4 regions of the Psychromonas sp. MME2 genome follow, and region 3 is predicted to be linked to each of the others. Evidence: predicted binding sites of a transcription regulator. Region 3 holds the regulator's gene; each other region holds the start of a gene.
The links. The regulator sigma-54, encoded in region 3, starts transcription at its own class of promoters, with help from an activator protein. The targets are predictions, from matches to a motif close to GTTGGCACGNNNNTNGNNT.
Positions count from the first base shown of each region.

Region 1: a site for sigma-54 is predicted at 1,835-1,853, ahead of AB1A03_RS13200 (formate/nitrite transporter family protein). Genes of this name have one in related genera too.
Region 2: a site for sigma-54 is predicted at 2,722-2,740, ahead of AB1A03_RS00680 (superinfection exclusion B family protein). Genes of this name have one in related genera too.
Region 4: a site for sigma-54 is predicted at 1,482-1,500, ahead of fliS (flagellar export chaperone FliS). Genes of this name have one in related genera too.

Region 1 covers NZ_JBEWXI010000012.1:562,585-566,805, reverse strand. Annotated here, with positions in the region: gene AB1A03_RS13205 (bifunctional protein-serine/threonine kinase/phosphatase) at 1-817, opposite strand, end outside; gene AB1A03_RS13200 (formate/nitrite transporter family protein) at 957-1,769, opposite strand; gene cynS (cyanase) at 2,170-2,604, shown strand; gene AB1A03_RS13190 (ABC transporter substrate-binding protein) at 2,785-3,777, shown strand; gene AB1A03_RS13185 (AsmA family protein) at 3,966-4,221, shown strand, end outside.
Region 2 covers NZ_JBEWXI010000002.1:95,151-99,371, reverse strand. Annotated here, with positions in the region: gene rplQ (50S ribosomal protein L17) at 1-79, shown strand, start outside; gene AB1A03_RS00695 (LysR substrate-binding domain-containing protein) at 148-456, opposite strand; gene AB1A03_RS00690 (LysR substrate-binding domain-containing protein) at 410-1,054, opposite strand; gene AB1A03_RS00685 (Ig-like domain-containing protein) at 1,199-2,641, shown strand; gene AB1A03_RS00680 (superinfection exclusion B family protein) at 2,781-3,374, shown strand; gene trmH (tRNA (guanosine(18)-2'-O)-methyltransferase TrmH) at 3,633-4,221, shown strand, end outside.
Region 3 covers NZ_JBEWXI010000012.1:202,206-206,426, reverse strand. Annotated here, with positions in the region: gene kdsC (3-deoxy-manno-octulosonate-8-phosphatase KdsC) at 1-432, shown strand, start outside; gene lptC (LPS export ABC transporter periplasmic protein LptC) at 433-996, shown strand; gene lptA (lipopolysaccharide transport periplasmic protein LptA) at 983-1,528, shown strand; gene lptB (LPS export ABC transporter ATP-binding protein) at 1,534-2,259, shown strand; gene AB1A03_RS11220 (RNA polymerase factor sigma-54) at 2,298-3,746, shown strand; gene ptsN (PTS IIA-like nitrogen regulatory protein PtsN) at 3,848-4,221, shown strand, end outside.
Region 4 covers NZ_JBEWXI010000007.1:101,193-105,413, reverse strand. Annotated here, with positions in the region: gene AB1A03_RS07500 (sigma-54 dependent transcriptional regulator) at 1-1,284, opposite strand, end outside; gene fliS (flagellar export chaperone FliS) at 1,664-2,059, shown strand; gene AB1A03_RS07490 (hypothetical protein) at 2,059-2,376, shown strand; gene pseB (UDP-N-acetylglucosamine 4,6-dehydratase (inverting)) at 2,405-3,400, shown strand; gene pseC (UDP-4-amino-4,6-dideoxy-N-acetyl-beta-L-altrosamine transaminase) at 3,410-4,221, shown strand, end outside.

The DNA.
Region 1 (4,221 bases), 360 kb from region 3:
TCGTATAACCATCAAATACCATTCTCGCTGTTAATCTCGGCGGTAAAGGTAGCATTGAGACATGCTGCTGAACTTCGCTGAGTTGATAATTGGGTAATTTTTCTATCTTAACAATCTGAATAGTTAAGTTATCATCACTACCCGACAACATCGCTTGCTCTATGATCCTCTCTGCGGCAAGCGTTAAATTATCAAATTCTGCAATAGTCGCTAATATATACGCTTCACTAACAAACTCATAGACACCATCAGTAGCGAGAATAAATAGATCCCCCTCTGCGATAATTTCACTGTGATAATCAATATCTAAAGCGGGATCTATCCCTAAAGCACGCGTTAAATAACTCACTTCTGAAGAAACAACGCGGCGATGATCCTGGGTTAATTGTACTAATTGATTATCTGAAATACGCAAAATACGGGTATCACCGCAGTGCAATAAATGGGCTGTATTAGATTTAATGATGAGGGTGCTAAAAGTCGCAATGTAGCCTTTATCTTTTTCATAACGATAGGGGCTATTAGCTGTTTGTGCATATAACCAATGATTGATTGATTTAATGACTTTCTGAGCCGATGTGTTAACAGACCAAGAATCAGAGGTACAATAATAATCTGCTAAAAAACTTGCCACAGCGGTATCGCTGGCTATTTGACTAACATGACTTGAACTGATCCCGTCAGCCATAGCCAGCACAACACCTTTGCTACTTAATAAAGGTTCGTTAGGGATAACATATCCCATTGCATCTTGATTGATTTTTTTAATACCTTTATCGGTTGCTTGACCAATGCTGACAGCTAACGCTTGCTCCATCAATTATCTCCTACCTTTATTACCCGAATGAGATTTTCACCGTGGGATCTGCCCATGTTTTATAGTGTGCCCTAAATAAAAAGGCTCTAAAGTCTTATCACTTTAGAGCCTAAATAAGGCTGCCGATTAACAACAGCGATTAAGCAATTTTACGCACAGGTGATGTTTTAACATGGGTGAAATAAAGTGGTAAACCAACCAGTAACAAGCCACCGACAAGGTTACCTAATACGGTAGGAATTTCATTCCATAATAAGTAATCATAAACTGTAAAGTCTCCCCCCATGATCATAGAGAAAGGGAATAAAAACATATTAACAATTGAATGCTCAAACCCCATGAAGAAGAACAGCATAACAGGCATCCACATGGCGGCCATTTTAGCCCCAGCACTGGTGGAAATCATTGCTCCAACAACCCCCATGGAGACCATCCAGTTACATAACATACCGCGAATAAAAATCGTTATCCAACCACCTAGACCATGTTCTTGATAGCCTAATGTTCTAGCTTCACCAATACTACTTACTTTAGCAGCTAAAGCGCCGCCATCCGTAGAGTAACCATAGGTTAGAATAAACGAGATGAAAAAGGCGGTGGTTAAAGCACCAGCAAAGTTACCAATAAAAACAAGCCCCCAGTTACGAAGCACGCCAGCAGCGGTAACACCTGGACGTTTATCAAATAACGCTAATGGAGCCAGCGTAAATACTCCCGTTAACAGATCAAATTTCATCAAATAAAGCATAATAAAACCGACTGGAAACAGACAAGCACCTAAAATAGGACTCCCTGTTTTTGTTGCCACGGTTATCGCAAACACAGCGGCTAAACCTAAAATGGCCCCCGCCATAAATGCACGTATAAGGGTGTCTTTCGTCGACATGTATACTTTTTGTTCACCAGAATCAACCATTTTGGTGACAAATTCACTCGGTTCTATATATGACATAATACATCCTCTGTATATTGGTTTAAAATTATTTATGCATGCCCTAGATCACGCTATTAACAGATTAGCAACATACATACCAATAAATTAAAATGACATAAGCAATTGATTTTTAATGGCAATATTTTGTTCGATAAGTAAATGATATTTTTACAAGCACCATAACAGTGCTGAAAATGCAGTTTCGCACTAAATTGGGTTAAGTTTTTAACAAAAATTTAACCTGCGGTTAACTTAAAAAGGTGCACCGCATCAACCAAAGGGAGTGCCACACCATGTATCGTGGCAATCAATACATCTAATTAAGCAAATGGCATAGTTTTCGCTTATTACAAATTTCTTTAATGTAAAAGAGCCCCATGCACAGGTAAGTGCATAATCAATAAAAATGAGGTGAATGATGTCTGATTTAACAAATCTACTGTTAGAGGCAAAATCAAATAAAGGCTTATCCTTTACGGATCTCGGGGATGCGCTAGGCAGAAGTGAAGTATGGACCGCTTCACTTATCTATGGCCAAGCCAGTGCATCAATTGAAGAAGCGCAAGCTTTACTTTCCATACTAGAAATTGATTTATCATGGACTAAAGCGCTTACGCAATATCCAGTTAAAGGGCTCATTGATACCGTACCAACTGACCCCTTAATTTATCGCTTCTATGAAATTATGCAAGTTTACGGACTCCCGCTTAAAGATGTTATTCAAGAAAAATTTGGGGATGGTATCATGAGTGCAATAGATTTCACTCTTAGCGTCGATAAAGAAGAAAACCCTGCTGGCGATCGGGTCGTGATCACCATGAATGGTAAATTTTTAGGTTATAAAAAGTGGTAACAGTAATGCCATGAACTAGAGGTAACAATAGCCATTATTCATAATGGCTATTGTTGCTTTATATCTCATTTTAATAAACCAGATCAAATACTATACCCAAATATAGTTATACTAATGAATACGACTCTCCAATATTAAAAATAGACATTAGGCGAACAAGCACTAAATAATGAAGGTAATATGAAAAAAGTATTATGCTTTGCTTTATATATCATACTGTTATTTTTTTCTTTCCCCATATTTGCAAAACAAAAAATATTAATAATAGAAAGTTACCACAGTCAACACAGCTGGGACCAAAGCTATATTGAAGGCATAAAATCTGTACTTAATGATGACTTTGAACTTATCTATTTCCAAATAAATGGCAAACGAATAGCTAAATATCAGTATCAACAGCAAGCCAATTTAGCATGGGAATTTTTTGAGGAGAAACAACCTGATTTAGTTATATTAGGTGATGATATTGCACTACTCCATCTCGGTGAACGTTTAAATCAAACACAAACTCCGGTCATCTATTTGGGAATAAATAACAATCCTCGCAATTACAATATCTATCCCAGTGATAATATTTGTGGAGTGTTAGAACGACCACTCATTAAACGAGCTATTCCAACCATTGCTCAGGTACTTGCTAAAAAAGTAAATCGCGTCTTACTCCTATTTGATAACAGTACCACTTCTCACGTCATTTTAAATGAGGTCTTTGCGAACTCGACTAAGATAAAAGTATCATCGATAGAAGTAGAAATAAAACTTATCGGTAACTGGGAAATTTGGCAGGAGGAGATAAATAATGCAGATGAAAATAATTATGACGCACTATTTATTGGCACCTATCACACCCTTACTAACGATAAAGGCGAACATATTTCAGAAGATACAATTATCAATTGGAGCGTCAACCACACGCCAATTCCTCCCTTTGCATTTTGGGATTTTTCCGTAGGAGAAGATAAAGCAATTGGAGGATTAGTCCTCGTTGGCTTTGAGCAAGGAAAAATAGCAGCAGAAATGGCCAAAGAGGTATTAACTACAGACAAAAAAATGTCTTTATTAAGACCTAGAACAGCCCAAAGAGGGCAATATATATTTAGCCGCCATGGCTTACAAAAGTATGGCATCACACTGCCGGAAGATATTGCAGCTAAAGCAACCTTGATAGATTAATCGCCATCTCACTAAGGCGAGCACCTCCATGAGAGACACAGTAGCATCGATTCTTTACTTAACTAGCTTTATCTTCGCTTTATAATATCATTGATATATATGCTAAAATTAGCAGCGAAGTAATGTTTTTATAAACTATAATAAAAAGCGTTTATACTTTTTATAAACCAATCACAAAGGACGTTGTAATGAAACTCTTTATAAAATTATTTGTTGGAGTGCTAACTCTATTTATCCTTGCCGCTATTCTTTTATTCACACTCGTGGATCCGAATGATTATAAAGAAGAGATCCAGGTTCAGGTAAAAAAAGCGATCAACCGTGATTTACTCATTAATGGCGATCTGGGGTGGACATTTTACCCTCAGTTAGGGTTTAGTAGTGGTGAAATTGAGCTACTCAACCCGAATGGATTCAACCGTAAAAATTTAGCAAAAATTAACG
Region 2 (4,221 bases), on a different contig from region 3:
TGGCTTCCGTGCTGGTGATAATGCTCCAATGGCATACATCGAATTGGTAGATCGCCCAGTTGTAGCAGAAGAAGAATAATTTCTTTTGATGTTATAAGAAAAAGCCGAACTTTTGTTCGGCTTTTTTGTATCTAATAAATATTGATACTAGCAATATTGCGCTAGTTTTAACGCTACCGTATCGTTAATGAGTTTTGCTAGTTGTTCAAAACAGATATTACGGACACTATTTTTACGCGACAGTAAGGCAATATTTCTAAAGGGCTGTGGATTGTTAAACGGGATATATTTAATACCATCTTGATGTCGATTGGTTGGTATCGCTAGCTGTGGAATGAGTGTTAATCCATTGTCAGCACTCACCATGTGACGCAGTGTTTCTAAGCTTGTTGCTTGGAAACTATTATCTTCAATAGCGCCAGCAGTAAAACAAAATCCAAGGGATTGATCCCTCAAACAATGGCCATCTTCTAGCATTAGGGACGTGTTCACCGCGTAGTTTTTGTAGGTCAATGCTATTTTGATTCGCCCACGCATGTCTTTCAGATAGCGCTAATTCTAATGGTTCATCATAAAGAGGGTATTGCTGAAAAGATTGCATATCAGGGAGTAGGGCTAAGATTAAACAATCTAATTCTCCCTCTTCTAACTCCTTAAGTAACATGTGCGTTTGTTTTTCATAGAGGTAAAGCTCTAAATCAGGGAAACTCTGTTTCATTACAGGAATAATAAGAGGTAATAGATAGGGTGCAACGGTCGGTATTAGACCTATTCGTAGTGTGCCTTGCATTGGATGATTATGACTTTTGGCTATCTCCTTTAAGGATTTTGCACTGATAATGATATTTTTAGCTTGTGCAACAATATCCAGTCCAGCTTGCGTGAAAATAACCTTACGTGATGAACGTTCCATCAGCTGTACATTTAACTCATCCTCTAGTTTTCTAATTTGACCACTTAGTGTTGGTTGGCTAACAAAGCATTTTTCTGCAGCTTTGCGAAAATGTTTTAATTCCTCTAGCGCAATTAAGTATTCTAAATCTCTAAAATTCATGATCAAAACCTTATTTGTTAATCTTCGTAATATCCTATATATTGTTGAACTGTATCAGATAATCAGCAATAAAGTACCGCAGTAAAAAATTATTGCTTTATAATTACCAAAATTGGAAATTTACACTCATAAAAGGAATTAATTATGCAATGGCATAAACTGTTTGCAGTTGTATTCACGGCGTTTTTTTTGACAGCCTGTGGGGGAAGCCTTGAAGGCGAAAGTACGCCAACCGATCCGACTGACCCTACCGATCCAACTGATCCTGTACCCACTGAACCCGTTGAAGAGGTCGCTGGCGTACCTTCCTATTTTACCTATACTAGCTCATCTCAATCTTTTATTGCTATCCAGGGTACTGGTGGTGCAGGGCGTGCTGAAGCGTCAATTGTAACCTTCCAGTTGCTTGATAAGAATGGTGCCCCCGTAGACTCTGAAGATGTTACATTCACTGCCGATTTGCCTTCAGGTGGTTCCATTAATCCATTGAGTGGTACAACCGATAGCGATGGTTACGTTAGGACGACTGTTAGCTCAGGAAAAGTGAGTGGCTTATCTAAGGTAAAAGTGACGCTCGATTCTAATACTTCGATCTCTGTTCAATCCGATGCTATTTCAATTTCAACAGGGTTACCAGATCAGAATAGTTTTACGCTTGGTTTATCTGATTTCGCTCCCTCAGCTTGGAATCATAATGGAGAGACTGTTGATGTTACTGTTATTCTCTCTGACCATTTCAATAATACGGTGCCTGATGGAACCGTTGTATATTTCCATACAGAAGGCGGTAAAATTCAAAATACTACTTCGCCAGTTGGTTACTGTGAAACATTACAAGGTACCTGTTCAATGCAATGGATTTCTTCTAATCCACGTCCTGCAGATGGTCGCATTACTATCACAGCTTGGGCATTAGGTGAAGAAAGTTTTGTTGATAAGGACAATGATGGTTGGTTCTCTAATGGCGACATATTTACTGTTGTTGATACCCCTATTTTCAATAACCAAACTGACTTACCTGAAGTCTTTTTTGATTATAATAATAATGGCGTTTATGATGCAGCTTCAGATGAAGAGTTTATTGCCCTAGAAACAGATACAATCGTTGATGATCAGATATATACGGAAGCAGATGGCTTATTTACTGGTGCGCTATGTTCTGATGCGGAACAAACAGCAGGAAACTGTAATCAATCACTAGTACATGTGCGTATGAATGCCACTTTAGCTATGGCTTCGGATTCAGTTAGATGTAATATTTATGCTAACGATGTCGATTTAACAAATGGTAATATTGATTTAACTGCTGTGCAAAGTATCCCACTACAGTTTATCGTACAAGATGAAAATGGGAATACACCACCGACAGATACGACTATCTCTATTGAAACAGCTAACGGCAAAATAGAGGGCACAACTTCATTTACTAAGTCGAGCAATAGCATCGAGCCTTGGGTAAAAACATTAATTTTAGCCAATGAAGATGAAGCGAATGGTCAGACTAATGGCTTGCTGACCGTCAAAATAGTCACACCAAAGAATGGTGAAGAGTTTGTTTGCCAAGCAAATGTTATTGATGCAGGCTAAACAGTTAGCACCTTAGTCATCAAGGAGCTTCGGCTCCTTTTTTATTACATTTAAAACAACACGATAAGGGTGACCTTTCTTTTGGCACATTAATTGCTTTATTGCCTTGTATAACAATAATTTGGCAGGGAGGTAAATAATGGTACAGTTTATTCAACGTATAAAAGATCAAAAAGGCATTACGCTGACAATGGCCTGGTTGTGTTTGGTTTGTGCGACGCTGATTATTGCGCCTGCATCGATATTAAAGATATCCGGTACTGACCAGTGGTCAAACTTCTTTACCCCGTATGCGTGGATTTTGGCGCTTTTAGCCGGATCTTATTTATTAACGCGTTTAGTCCTCTTCATATTTACTCATTTTTGTACGGTGTTGGCGGAACGAAAACTGGTTTTCACCCGTAATAAGATGATTCAGAATTTGGATTTTGAAGAGAAAGCACTGTTACGTGAATTTGTCATTCAACAAAAAAATGTTTTATCTTTACCAATGAATGAGCCCGCAGTGAGTAACCTTCTGCATTCTGGTGTGTTGGTGCCTGCATTTCCTGCGCAGGAGGTAAAGGGCAGTGGGCGTGTAATAAAGCTCTCTATCTCTATCGATGCACGACCATTATTAACTTACAAAGTGCTTTGTTTGCCAACGGGGAAGTTAACCGAAGAGGAAGCGGCAATATTAAAAGCGGCACGCCCGGATTATGCTCGTAAAAATTATATTCCACTGCGTGATTAGATCATTTAAAGATTAACCATTCATTCCGGCAAGCTACTTGCCGGAATATTGACACTTCACTTTTTGTCTAGGCAATAGCACGATAACCAGTTTTGCGCTGTTATACGAGAAAAGTGAATATCAATTACCTATATTGTTCTCTTATCGACTCTCTACTGCTTTTAAATAGATAACCATCCTTTGTTTTCAGTCTCTTTTTGTCGTGCATTATTAATGTATAATGCACATTTTACTCTTTACCTGATTTTGAGAATGATTATGTCACCAGAACGTTTTGCTCGTATTACCCAAATGCTCAACCGTCGCCAACCTGAACTGACGATATGTTTAGAACAAGTGCATAAACCTCATAATTTATCTGCTATCGTGCGTACAGCGGATGCGGTTGGCGTTAGTGATGTTCATGCAACGTGGGAAAATAGATCCATGCGTCTTTCTGGTAAAAGTGCCACGGGTAGTCAAAATTGGGTTAATGTACATTCCCATGATTCAATTGAAGAAGCCATCGCGACTTTACGTGCTCAAGGCATGCAGATTATTGCAACTAATTTATCTGATACTGCGATTGATTTTCGTGAAGTGGATTATAGCAAACCCACGGCCATCCTGATGGGGCAAGAAAAGCATGGTATTAGTGCGGAAGCGCTAGCGTTGGCTGATCAAGATGTCATTATACCGATGGTTGGGATGTGTCAGTCTCTTAATGTATCCGTTGCCTCCGCACTGATTTTATATGAAGCACAGCGTCAACGTGAAATTGCTGGCATGTATAACGGTGGATGTAGACTGCCGAATGAGGAAGTTGACCGTATCTTGTTTGAAGGGGGGCATCCTATTTTCACTAATT
Region 3 (4,221 bases):
AACCAAGGTGAAGAGTTAAAAGCATTCCATACCAAAGACGGCTTCGGTATAAAAGCGATATTAAAAGCTGGTATAGATGTAGCGGTGATAACTGGACGACAATCTAAAATTGTCTCTGACAGAATGCAAGCACTTGGCGTACCTTATATATTTCAAGGGCAAGAAGACAAGATAAGTGCCTATCAATCACTATTAATAAAACAAAAATTAACAGCACAAGAAGTTGCCTATATTGGTGATGATGTTGTCGATTTACCCGTCATGCAAGCATGTGGGCTAGGTATTGCAGTAAACGATGCCCATCCTTTAGTGCTGCAACATGCTGATTTAATTACTTATACAAAAGGTGGTTTTGGAGCTGTACGAGAGGTATGTGACCTATTACTACAATGCAATAATCAGTTGCATACAACACAAGGCAAAAGTGAATAAATGAATAAGCGGCAAAGCATTCCATTTATCATATTATTAGTGGCATTTTTAACGTGGCTATACTTGAAACCACAAAAAGAGCTACCGGAAACATCAAAACACCAACCTAGCTATATAGCCTATAATGTCACTAATACTCATTTTGATATTGCGGGACGAAGCGATTATAAATTATATGCAGATAAAGTAATTAATTTTAATGCAACCAATAAAACCCTTTTTGAAAATCCAAGGGTTATTATATACGCTAGAAAAACAGACGACAATGTCCCCTCCATTTGGCAACTAAGCAGTAAAAAAGGGGTGCTTTACAATCAAGACACACTAACGTTAAATGATGATGTATGGCTAAAAAATCTGAGCTTGGATCAATTAGTGCAAACGATGCACACACAAGAGCTAACGATACTATTAGATAAAAAAGAAGTGACCAGCGATCTTTTTGTTAATTGGACTGGGCCGCAAATGAAGCAACAAGGCGTCGGACTATGGGGGTCATTAGAGTCTGAAGAATTTGTTGTCAAAGATAAAATTGAAACGGTATATCTCAATGAAAAAAATTAAATTTAGCATAGCAATCAGCACGTTAATCATCACATTTTCCTGCTTTTCCATTGAGTCTGATTATGAACAGCCGATCCATGTTAGCTCCGTCAGTCAACATGCAAAAATGAAGGAAAATACGGTTGTATTTATTGACAATGTGATATTAACTCAGGGAACGATCAAAATTACCGCAGACAAACTAACGGTCATTCGTGGTGAAAAAGCAAACCAAGAAATAATGATAGCAGAAGGCAATTTAGCGACATTTTATCAAACACAAGATGATGGCAAACCCTTTGATGCCCAAGCCAACACCATTCGCTATGATCTAGCAGAAAGCACCATCACGCTACAGGACAATGCTCAAGTAAAACAACTAGATAGTGAAGTTAATGGTGAAAAAATCGTGTACTCCATCAATAATGAAGAGTTAACGGTGAGCACGGGTCAAGCTGCAACTGATCGTGTTAACACGGTATTTTTACCCGCACAATTTGAAAATAAAAACACATCGACCTCGGACGACAAAACCATAGAAAAAGAAGAATAGATAGAATGGCAGAATTAATTGCACAAGGTTTAGTGAAAAGCTACAAAGGTCGCACGGTAGTTAATGGTGTTAGCTTAACCGTGAAAACAGGTGAAATTGTCGGTTTACTTGGCCCTAACGGCGCGGGTAAAACAACCTCTTTTTACATGGTGGTGGGTTTAGTAAAACAAGATGAAGGTAAAATAACCATTGATGATGAAGATATTTCTCATCATCCCATGCATATTCGAGCACAAAAAGGGATCGGTTACCTCCCTCAGGAGGCCTCTATATTTCGTCGTTTAACGGTAAGCGAAAATATCATGGGCATTTTACAAATTCGTAAAGAGTTAACGGCAGCACAGCGCGAAGATAAGCTAGAGACCCTATTACAAGAGTTTCATATCACCCACATTCGCCACAGCAAAGGGATGAGCTTATCCGGTGGTGAGCGTCGCAGGGTAGAGATAGCCCGAGCGCTTGCTACAGAGCCAAAATTCATATTACTAGATGAACCCTTTGCCGGTGTGGATCCCATTTCAGTTATCGACATAAAAAATATTATTCAGCAGTTGCGTGACCGCGGTTTGGGCGTATTAATTACCGACCATAACGTTCGAGAAACCTTAGATGTCTGCCAACACTCGTACATTGTTAGTCATGGTGAAATTATTGCAGTTGGCACACAGCAAGAAATATTAGAGAATGACCATGTAAAACAGGTCTACTTGGGTGAAGAGTTTAGACTTTAATTAATCACCTTATTTGCGTAAGAGGAAGAGATACTTTGATAAAACAGGGTTTACAATTGAAAATGGGTCAGCAGCTTGCTATGACCCCTCAATTACAACAAGCTATTAAATTATTACAACTCTCTACACTTGATTTACAGCAAGAAATTCAAAATGTGCTGGATGAAAATCCGCTACTTCAACAAGACGATGAAAGTGGTATTGCAGAGGTAAGTAGCGAACAAAAAGATAGTAGCGACATGGACACATCGGAGGCGTTAACTCAACAGGAGTTCTCCGATGATTTGCCTATTGAAAATAGCTGGGAAGAGTCATTCACTGCACCACCAACAACGTCAGTCTCCTCTGGCACAGTCAATTATGAAGGTGAAGATACTGTCTATCAAGGCGAATCTTCAGATACATTACAAGACCACTTAATCTGGCAGATGCAGTTGACGCCATTTACAGATACAGACCAGCTCATTGCTACCGCAATTATCGATTCCATTGATGAATCCGGCTATTTAACCACTAGCTGCAGAGATATCTTAGAAAGTTTAAATGATGAACTAACGGATCTAGAGTTAGATGAAGTGGAAGCGGTACTAAAACGTATCCAACATTTTGATCCGCTTGGTGTGGCAGCTCGGTCCACACAAGAGTGTTTGCAAATACAACTAAAACATCTGTCAGAACAAACACAATGGCGCAGCGAAGCATTAATGATTCTTGATTTGCATATGGATTTACTGGCTAATCGAGATTACCGAACATTAGCAAGAAAAACTAAACTAAAAGAGAGTGAATTAGGTGAAGTAATGCGCCTTATTCAGAGTCTAGAGCCTCGTCCTGGCAATCAACTCGAAGAGAGTAAAGCACAATATATCGTACCCGATGTTTACGTTAAAAAAATTGCAGGGCAGTGGCGTGTTTCTTTAAACCCTGATTGCAATCCACACTTATCGATTAATCAGCAATATGCCGATTTATGTAAATCTAATATCAGTAAAACAGATTCACAATTTATTAAAGGTCACTTACAAGAAGCTAAATGGTTCATTAAAAGCTTAGAGAGTCGAAATGAGACACTGCTAAAGGTTTCCAATTGTATCGTCCAACAACAGCAAGCTTTTTTCGAGTATGGTGATGAAGCAATGAAACCGATGGTGTTAAATGATGTAGCACTAGAGGTTGAAATGCATGAATCAACGATTTCTCGGGTGACTACGCAGAAGTTTATGCACACCCCTAGAGGGATTTATGAGCTCAAATTTTTCTTTTCTAGCCATGTCGCCACTGAAAGTGGTGGAGAGTGTTCATCGACAGCCATTCGCGCATTAATCAAGAAGCTAGTAACAGCAGAATCACCAAATAAACCTTTAAGTGATAATAAAATAACTCAGTTACTCGAAGAGCAAGGTATTAAAGTCGCACGTAGAACCATTGCAAAATATAGAGAATCATTAGGTATACCGCCATCAAATCAGCGTAAACAGTTGCTATAGACTTGATTAAGATTAAAAAATGACTATTTGTTAATAGTCATTCAAGAAGAACCTGCTAGAATTGCGCGCTAATTTTATGGATCGTAAACAGAATATATAATATGAAAATATCGACTTTATTAACTCAAGACTCCGTTTTCAGCAAGGTAAACTGTACAAGTAAAAAAGGCGCACTAGAAAAAATTAGCCATATCGCGGCTGAAAAACTAGGCATTGACGCACAAACGTTATTTAACGATTTAATTGCGCGTGAAAAAATAGGGTCAACGGGGGTCGGAAGCGGCATTGCAATCCCACATGTAAAAATTGATACATCGTTGCCCGCTACAGCCGTTTTTTTACAATGTGATACAGCCATTGATTACGATGCTTACGATGGTAATAATGTCGACCTTTTATTTGCTATTTTTGTTCCTGAAGATAAATGCCAAGAGTACCTAGTTGCACTCTCTGAAATTAGCAAAAAATTATTAGA
Region 4 (4,221 bases), on a different contig from region 3:
ATCGGGTGGCAACTGCCCGAGGAATCCTAACGACTCATCAAAACTTTCAGTTTCCTCTGCCGTCACGGGTGAATTGCCAAACATATCAATTAACGCATCACGTTCAGCAATCGCTTCTTGCTCAGGACTATATTGAATAGTTTCAACAAATTCACCTTGCGCATCAACATGACGGTATTTTATTGGTAAATCGCATAAATCAATAATACGATTAGGATGTAAAATAAGTAATCTTTCTAATAAATTAGATAACTCTCGTACATTGCCTGGCCAATTATGTTGCATCAGAGAATCAAGAGCTCGTTGTGTAAAACGTAGGCTCGCCTTATGGTCGCTCTCTAAACGTGATAAAAGTTCCTGTAATAATAATGGGACATCTTCTTGACGATCGCGCAATGCCGGTTTTTCGATGGGGAAGACATTTAAGCGATAATAGAGATCTTCACGAAATTCGCCTTTTTCAATAAGCTCTTCAAGATTACGATGCGTGGCAGCGACAACGCGAACATCAGCCTGTAGTGATTTAGTGCCACCAACACGCTCGAAGGTTCGCTCTTGCAGTACACGTAATAGCTTAACTTGCATTGGCATTGGCATGTCACCAATTTCATCCAAAAATAGTGTTCCACCTTCAGCCAGCTCAAAGCGACCTTTACGTGCAGAGAAAGCCCCCGTAAAAGCGCCCTTTTCGTGACCAAATAATTCACTTTCTAATAACTCAGCAGGAATAGCCCCACAATTGACCGGGACAAAAGGCCCGTTTTTACGGCTAGATATTTCATGAATAGCACGAGCGACCACTTCCTTACCCGTTCCAGATTCGCCAAGAATTAATACATTTGCTTTACTATCAGCAACTTGCTCAACTAAATAACGCACTTCTTGAATGCGCCCTCCTCGTCCAACCAAGGATGTCAGTAAGTATTTATTGGCTTTTTGTAGTTTTTTATCTGAGCCATTAAAGGACTGGCAAAGATGCAGTAATTGCATTAATTTGGCGTACTCAACGGGTAACTCTAATACGCCAATGTGATTGCTGGACTGATTGTCTTCACCCGATAACGTCAAAAAGGCGTTATTAGGAAAGGCATCAAGCAGTTCAATAGAAGCTGCATTGACATCTCCAAGAATAATACATAGCGGAGCGCGCTCATTAATCTGATTTAATAAGTCCGCTTGCATAACAGATAAACAATTTTCACCGACAAAATTTAATACGGTAGATAAAGTATCATATTGTGCCTGACTAGTACCCACTATATAGATAGGAGATCGCTGTTCCATAAGATTCACTTCTAAAATTAAACGATATGACTCGTTAAGCCTATAGTAGGCTGAGCATGTAGCGAACCATTTTAACGCAAATTAGATAAATAAAAAAACGATTATTGTCAATTATATGACGATGCCCAGATTCTGACGGTACAATCAAAACGAAAAAAACAACCATTACAATCGAGTTTTCCATTAGATTTTTTAAGGTTGGTATACATTTTGCTAAACTATTTGTCAGATTAAAGCGGCGTAATATTGACAAATTAACGTTAAAAAAGCGTCAAACAACACAACATAATCTTGAATAAGATGCATTTTCATTAGTAACGAGTATATTTAGCAGTATACGTAGCATTAAATTTAAAGTAGTCGCAAGGAAACAGAAAATATGACGCGTCTTTCTATTAAGAAATATCAAAGTTCGAATTTATCCCAAATTGAACAGGCTGATCCACATACTTTGATATCATTAGTCATGCAACATATTCTAGGCAATTTAGCTGCTGCGAAAGGAGCTATAGAGCGCAAGGATATAGAAAATAAAAACAAATTATTGAACCGAGTAATAGGATTAATCGGTGAATTACAGGATAGTTTAGATATGGAAAAAGGGGGGGAGCTTTCTAACAACCTTTTTAACTTATATTCCTATATGATTTCACAGGTTACCCAGGCTAATATACAAAATAAAGCAGAGCTATTGACGGAAGTCGGCACTTTAATTTCAGAAATAAAATCTGGATGGGACGCAATCCCTCAAGAAATTCGTCAGCAGTATAGATAATGGATAATGCAATCGAATCTAAATTAGATGAGTTGTTTGTGTTAACACAACAACTCAACGCTTGTTTAAATGAAAATAATATCGATGAGTTTCAATTATTAGAAAAGCATTTTTCTTCAAAAATGTATTCTTTGCTAGATACTCAGACACAACAAGCTTTGCAGGATTTCCTTCCTCAGTTAGCAAAGTTAGAAGCGCTTTTACAGCAATTACAGATAGTTGCATCGCAAAAACAGACAATGCTCAAAGAACAAGCCTTGTCTCTAAAACGCAATAAAGGCAAACTTAATGCCTATAAGAAAAACGTATATAAATAAGTAACTAACAGCTACCTAAAGGTCGATTATGTTCAATAATAAAACAATACTCATTACTGGCGGAACCGGTTCTTTTGGTAAAAAGTATGTGCAAACATTACTCGAACGTTACCAGCCGAAAAAAATTATTATCTTTTCTCGTGACGAGCTAAAACAATTCGAGATGCAGCAAATTTTCAACCAGCCTTGTATGCGTTATTTTATTGGTGATGTCCGGGATGCAGAACGAGTACAACGTGCTATGTCTGATGTCGATTACGTGATCCATGCAGCAGCCATGAAACATGTCCCCGCCTCGGAATATAATCCGATGGAGTGCATTAAGACTAACATTTTAGGCGCTGAAAACGTGATAAAAGCGGCCATTGATAATGGCGTAAAAAAAGTTATCGCCCTATCCACCGATAAAGCCGCTAATCCCGTTAACCTTTACGGTGCAACCAAACTTTGCTCAGATAAGCTCTTTGTCGCTGCAAATAATATTGTCGGGTCAAATGAGACCCTATTTTCAGTGGTCCGTTATGGTAATGTGGCGGGTTCGCGAGGCAGTGTAGTACCCTACTTTAAAAAAATAATTGCCGATGGTTGCGACCATATCCCTATTACCCATAAAGAGATGACTCGCTTTTGGATCACGCTACAAGATGGTGTCGACTTCGTACTTAAAAATTTCCAACGTATGCATGGTGGCGAGATCTTTGTACCAAAAATACCTTCTATTAATATTATCGACCTTGCAACGGCTTACGCGCCGCATTTACCGATAAAAATAATAGGCATTCGCCCAGGGGAAAAAATTCATGAAATCATGTGCCCTGCGGATGAGTCGCACCTCACCTTAGAATTTACCGACCATTATCTGCTCAAACCCAGTATTCAATTTTTTGGCTGTGAAAATGACTATGCCATTAACCTGCTTGGCGAGCATGGTCAAGAGGTTAAGCAAGGTTACGAATTTCACTCTGGTAATAATCCTCACTTTTTAAGTGTTGAAGATATTATCAAATTTGACAAATCAATATAGCAGTCAACCATGATCCCCTACGGTAAACAAGATATTAACCAACAAGATATCAATGCGGTCATTGCAGTTTTGCAATCAGACTTTCTAACCCAAGGACCGCAAGTACCTCTATTCGAAGATGCAATAAAAACGGTAACATCTTCCCAATATGCCGTGGCAGTTAACTCGGCAACCTCTGCACTGCATATCGCATGCTTAGCACTCGGCGTCGGGACAGGTGATCATGTCTGGACTAGCCCCATTACCTTCGTTGCCTCAGCAAACTGCGCCTTATATTGCGGTGCAAGCATTGATTTCGTTGACATAGATCCTGTCACTTATAACCTTTGCCCTCTGCAGCTTGAAGAAAAACTGATAGCGGCAAAAAAGAATAGCTGTTTACCTAAAGTGGTTATTCCTGTTCATTTGACCGGGCAATCCTGTGATATGCAGAAAATCCACCAGCTAAGCTTAGAATATGGCTTTGCTATTATTGAAGATGCCTCCCATGGCATTGGTGGATTTTATCAAAATCAGCCCATCGGTAATTGTCAATACAGCGATATCAGCGTATTTAGTTTTCACCCAGTGAAAATTATCACGACTGCAGAAGGGGGGATCGCCACCACCAATAACCAAAGATTAGCGGAAAAAATGCAGCGTTTACGCAGTCATGGTATCACACGAGATACACAGCTAATGAGTGAACCACCACATGGTGATTGGTACTATCAACAGCTTGAATTAGGCTTTAACTATCGCATGAGTGATTTACAAGCGGCACTCGGCGTTAGTCAAATTAAACGCTTAAATGAGTTTGTATCTGCCCGTAAACAGTTAGC